Regions from separate parts of the Psychromonas saccharinae genome, predicted to be linked through region 2. Evidence: predicted binding sites of a transcription regulator. Region 2 holds the regulator's gene; the other holds the start of a gene.
The links. Region 2 encodes LexA, which represses DNA repair genes until DNA is damaged. Its sites were predicted from a motif close to TACTGTATNNNNATACAGTA; they were not measured.
Positions count from the first base shown of each region.

Region 1: a site for LexA is predicted at 1,635-1,654, ahead of recN (DNA repair protein RecN). Genes of this name have one in related genera too.

Region 1 is NZ_CP195153.1:1,088,173-1,091,393, reverse strand. It holds gene nadK (NAD(+) kinase) at 1-666, shown strand, start outside; gene ACR30L_RS04920 (heavy metal-binding domain-containing protein) at 739-1,059, opposite strand; gene ACR30L_RS04915 (DUF3545 family protein) at 1,300-1,464, opposite strand; gene recN (DNA repair protein RecN) at 1,704-3,221, shown strand, end outside.
Region 2 is NZ_CP195153.1:4,444,268-4,447,488, reverse strand. It holds gene gspM (type II secretion system protein GspM) at 1-336, shown strand, start outside; gene ACR30L_RS19880 (type II secretion system protein N) at 363-1,115, shown strand; gene lexA (transcriptional repressor LexA) at 1,233-1,862, shown strand; gene ACR30L_RS19870 (sensor domain-containing diguanylate cyclase) at 2,093-3,221, shown strand, end outside.

The sequences.
Region 1 (3,221 bases), 1.1 Mb from region 2:
GATGGTTACATGTTAGGTGCCGCACGAGTTTTAGCGCGCTTTGATATTGCTGTTATTGGCGTCAATCGCGGTAATTTAGGTTTTCTAGCCGATCTTGATCCCGATAATTTTGAGCAACCATTAACGGATGTTTTAGAAGGACAATATCAAATAGAAAAACGATTTCTCTTAGAAGCACAAGTCCACCGCCATGGACATTTAAAAAGTAGTAATACAGCCGTTAATGAAGCAGTTCTTCATCCCGATAAAATTGCACATATGATTGAATTTGAAGTCTATATCAATGAAAATTTTATGCTTAATCAACGTGCAGATGGATTAATTATTTCAACACCAACAGGGTCTACCGCTTATTCTCTATCTGGCGGTGGTCCGATTTTAACTCCCCACCTTGATGCGATTAGCCTTTTACCCATGTTTCCACATACTTTAAATAGCCGCCCTATTGTGGTTGACGCAAACAGTTACGTGCATTTAAAAATATCAAATACCAATAAATCAGAAATGCAAATAAGCTGTGATAGCCATGTTAATTTATCCGTATTACCGGGCGATGAAGTGATTATAAAAAAAACCAAAGATCAATTAAAATTAGTCCACCCCAAGAATTACAACTACTTTCATGTTTTACAAAGTAAATTAGGTTGGGGTAACAAATTATTTTAAATAAAGTATGTAATAAGAATAAGCGTTACAGGACGTAACGCTCTATAAATGAGCAATAAAGGAAACAATTATTTAACTTATAACAACAGCCGTTCCACTTACCGACACCATCAACATACCATTGCTTTGTCCTAAGACCTGATAGTCAATATCAACACCAATCACAGCATTGGCACCTAAATCTACCGCTTTTTGAGTTAGCTCTTCAATTGCCATTTCTCGTGCCTTTTTAAGTTCAGCTTCATAAGCAGCTGAACGTCCCCCTACTAAATCACGTATTCCTGCAAATAAGTCCTTAAACATATTGGCCCCCAGAATGGCTTCGCCTGCAATCACACCGTTGTAGCCTAATATTTTCTTTCCTTCGATCGTGGGAGTAGTTGTAATTATCATGTTTTCTCCTATTTGTTCGTGAAAATAATCGTCTACTATTAGCGTAGTGCAAAACCTTATTTTATCTAGGCTTTTATAAGCAAAATCAATAATAAAGCCTTGGTTTATTGTTAACTAAAATAGTCGGGTATCATGTGAAAGAAAAGAAATCGAGAAGAAAAAGGAAACCACAAGCCTTTACTTTAATAACCAAAGGCTTGGTAGTAATTTATTATTAATTTGATAAGTTGCGTTATAACCTTAAAAGAAATCCGTTACTGAAAGCTTAAAACTTTGGTCAATATCCTGTAGCTCTTTTGATAATTGATTTCGCGCCTTTAACGCTTCAATTTCACGCCATTTTCTAACTTTTGACGCTTTTTTCGTAGGCTGTGTATACGATAAATCATCTGACACTATTTGCATATCCAAGTTGTTATCTCTCATAGTATTTCCTTAGCTAGCATTGAATTATTAAACAATTTAATGAAGTTGAAGATAACCATTAATTATTTCACTTCTATGACAAAATGATTTTTAATTGTTTTTATTATTAAATAATTGAATGTCGTCAAATAAAATGCCCTTGCAAACTTTACTGTTTATAAATACAGTGTAAACTGTATCTATAAACAGTGTTTTTTAATCTCTTAGGTGTGAAAATTATGCTTACTCAATTAACCGTTCAAAATTTTGCTATTGTTCAATTTCTCGAATTAGAATTTCGCCAGGGCATGACAACCATTACAGGCGAAACAGGCGCAGGTAAATCAATCGCTATTGATGCACTTGGCCTATGTCTAGGAGAACGGGCAGATGCAAATATGGTAAGAACGAATACAGAAAAAGCAGAAGTGAATGCCCGCTTTAACCTTAAAGATACGCCTCATGCCTTATCTTGGTTACAAAGTAATGAACTTGAAAATGATAATAACGAATGTCTATTACGCCGTACCATCAGTAAAGAAGGACGTTCTCGTGCTTATATCAATGGCACTCCCGTTCCAGTATCGCAATTAAAAAGCTTAGGGCATCTACTCGTTAATATTCATGGTCAACATGCACATCAGAGTCTATTAAAAAACGAAATACAACTCTCAATTATCGATGAATATGCCAATCATCAGGCACTTTTACAAAAAGTGAAAGATACATATCAAGGTTGGTTCTTTCTTAATAAACAACTAAAACAACAGCTTCTTTCTCAACAGGAAAAACAAGCCCGTAAACAATTACTTGAATATCAAATAGAAGAACTCGATGACTTTGGCCTAGGCGAAGATGAATTTCAGACCATTGAACAAGAACATAAACGATTGGCAAATAGTGGCGCATTATTAGAAGCTTGCCAGGTTAGTTTGAACCAAATTAGTGAAGGTGAAGAAGGCGATTCTCTTAGTTTGTTACAAAAAAGTATTTCGTTACTTGAAATGCAAGTTGATAACGACCCAGCTATCGGAACAATCGTATCTAATTTACAAGAAGCCGTCATTCAAATCGAAGAAGCAAGTTATGAATTACGTCATTTCCGTGACAACTTAGAGCTTGATCCTGAACATTTTCAACAACTCGAAACGCGCATGAGCGAGATATTAAGCCTTGCACGTAAACATCAAGTTCAACCCGAATTATTATACGAACTACACCAAAAATTAAGTAAAGAATATAAACAGTTAAACAATAGTGAAATACAAATCGAACAACTAACCATCGATTTGCAACATGCAGAAGAAAACTACTTTAAGCATGCTCGTAAGCTCAGCCAAAGCCGTCTACGCTACAGTAAAGAACTAAGCACCAAAATAACCAAAAGTATTCACCAACTTAATATGCAGGAAGGCCAATTTCATGTTGCGCTTGAACAGAATGAATGCAAGCAACTCAGTCCCCTAGGTATCGATAACATTGAATTTCAAGTTGCAACCAATGCAGGACAAACATTGCAAGATCTCGGCAAAGTCGCATCTGGTGGTGAACTGTCCCGTATTGGACTGGCGATTCAAGTCATTATCAGCCAACGCGTTTCTACCCCTACACTTATTTTTGATGAAGTTGACGTCGGTATTAGTGGTTCAACGGCGGCTATTGTTGGTAAATTACTGCGTAGTCTTGGAGAAAATACACAAATATTTTGTGTTACTCACCTTCCACAGGTGGCTGGCAATGGTCATCAACAAATGTTC
Region 2 (3,221 bases):
CGATTAGCAAGTAGTGAGCAAACCTTAGCTTGGGTAGAAGAAAAGGCGGGGCTATTAGTGCAAGCAGGTGCAGGTAGTAGTCGAGTCGGCTTGCAACCATTAACTTTACAACAAATTATTAGCCGAAGTGCGAAACAATTCGGGATTAATTTTTCCCGTATAGAAAGTAAAACGGATCAAGTCGAGGTTGTTATTACCGATATTGAATTTGATCAATTTATATTGTGGTTAACGAATTTGAGTAATCAAAATTTCATTTCAGTTGTATCGACGGATTTTTCAAAAATAGATCCGCTCGGACATGTAAAAGTTAATCGTTTAGTGTTGGCTAACTAATAAAAAATTAAAGAGATAATATCCGCATGAAGATAAAGATTATTTTACTATTGGTTGTACTGTATCTAGGGTCATTGTTGATTACTTTACCTGTACAACAGGTGGTGCGTTTTATTCCTCAAAACAGTGGTGTCACTATTGGAGCAGTGTCGGGGACTTTATGGGATGGCCAAGCAAACCATATTAATTACAATAACGAATTTCAATTACAAGCAGTAAAATGGGAATTCGATTGGTTGGCATTACTAGGTTTAAAATTAAAATTTGATATCGATTTTCATAATGGTGTTCAGGCCATGTCTGGTAAAGGCGCGGTGCTATACGGTTTTTCGGGGTGGTCCGCAGAAAATGTTGTCGTAGATATGAGTGCAGCAGAGTTGATGTCCTACGCCAATATTACTGTACCTGCTGAGATTACTGGCGATCTCTCCCTTGTTATAAAATACGCATCCCAGGGTGATCCCTATTGTGATGAAGTTGATGGGTTTGCGGTTTGGAATAATGCTAACGTAAATAGCGAACTTGGAGAAGTTGATCTTAAATCGGCGCATATTGATTTAAGTTGTGATGCGGGTCAATTAGTCGGAGATATAGAGCAAAAATCAGAAGAACTAACCACAACGGGTAAATTCCTATTAAAAGAAAATGGTTTATATCAACTTCAAGGGTTATTAAAACCCGGTGAGCAGCTTAATTCAAATATTAAAGAGGTTTTCTCTTGGGTTGGTGCTAAAAATAAAAATGGCGAGACTGTGCTTAATTTTAATGGAAAGTTGTAGTAGAAGCGTAAAATTTTCTTTTATTGTCTCTTTTTTAATAAAAACGCCCATTGTAGCTAGTATAAATTAGTGTGTGGATATACACTGTTTGTAATTACAGCCTATATAGGGGGAGTTATGAAAGAATTAACTAAACGTCAAAGTGAAGTGTTGGATGTTATTCAAGACTGTATTGAAAAAACAGGCCGCCCACCAACACGTGTTGAATTAGCAAAAATTCTTGGTTTTAGAAGTGCGAATGCTGCTGAAGAACACCTTAAAGCATTAGCACGCAAAGGTGCTATTGAGGTTGTATCTGGTACATCTCGTGGTATTCGGGTATTAGATAAATTCAAAAAACCGACTCAAGAAGCTGAAGAAGGCTTGCCGTTGATTGGTAAAGTTGCAGCTGGAGAACCCATCCTCGCTCAGGAACACGTTGAGTCTCATTACAACGTCGATCCTTCTTTATTTCACCCTAATGCCGATTTCTTGTTACGTGTGCAGGGTGAAAGTATGAAAGATATTGGAATTATGGATGGAGATTTACTTGCCGTGCATAAAACGCAAGATATTAATAATGGTCAAGTTGTTGTCGCTCGTGTTGAAGATGATGTTACCGTTAAGCGTTTTTACCGCGAAGGCAGTAACGTCACTCTGAAGGCTGAAAATAGTAAATTTTCGCCTATTAAAGTCGATTTAGAGTACCAGTCATTTGATATTGAAGGCATTGCAGTTGGTGTGATCCGTAATACTGATTGGATGTAATAGTGATCTTTGTTTTTACCTCATCTTAAAATGAATGTTAATGACTCGTTTATTTTGCAATAATAGTGGCTTGTTATTGCAATCAATACGTTGCATTCATTATCCAACAATCTATCAATAGTTAAATATCTCGCTTTGAACGTTAAATAGTTGTTCGATAAACATAATATTGGTATACACTTGATTATAATTATTAAGCAATGGGAGTGCTTTTTTAGATTATCATGGATATGCCTGAAATAAGTATCGATTCTACATACGGCGTTATTATCATACAAGATATGAAAGTCATGTCGGTTGATGATAACTATGCGCGGATTTACGGTTATAGCTCTTCTGAAGAGTTACTTGCTAGTATTGATTCTTTTCTTGATCTGATTAGCCCTAAATTTCATGCTCAAGCTATTCAAAACTGTGATGATTTTATTTCTGGTAAAATGTCTTCGCGTGGACAGACTTTTCAAAATATTGATCGTCATGGACGCGAATTTACTGTTTTTTCTATTGTTCATGTTATCGAATGGGAAAATAGTCCTGCAATACAAACTACCGTTATCGATTTAACGCCGCTAGTTGAGATGAAAAGTCAACTTCAAGAAAATTATCAGAATTACAGAAACTTAATTCTAAATTCTACGCAGGCTATTGTTCTACATAGAAATTTTGTTCCTATTTTAGTTAATCAATCGTGGTCAAATGTCATGAGGGCTACATCGCCTGAATTTGTATTATCTCAGCAAAGTATTTTAGACAGACTGCCTGTTGGATGTAGAGATCATGCAATACAACGTAATGAAGCGCTTATTGCAGGCGTTAAACTTGAAAGTGAAAATATCATTGCAGAGTGTTTGTGTTATGACGGTGAAAAACGATGGTTTAAAATTACTGACAATGTGATTTATTGGGATGGATTACCAGCAGTTCAGGGAATTTTAGAAGATATAACCGAGAAAATGTTGCTAGAGAAAGAGTTGCTGTATAAGGCAACCCACGATCAATTAACGAACCTGTTTAATCGTTCTGCTATTTATGATTGGTTAGAAGTGCAATATAGAGAAACCAAGCCAATTGGCTGTTTATTAATTGATATTGATGATTTTAAACAAGTAAATGATAATTATGGGCATCAACAAGGTGATCATGTTATTGCGTATTTTGCGAGTATCTTATTGGATATCGTTGCTGAAAATGGAGTTGCAGGACGTTGGGGAGGTGAAGAATTTATTGTTTTTCTACCAAACACCTCTTTTGAGGGGGTAACGAGCATTGCCGAAAAAATTAGAATGCGATTGCATAATCATCGCTTTTCTTGGCAGCAAAGTGAGTTTATTGTCACCGTGAGTATTGGCGTTAGCTTCT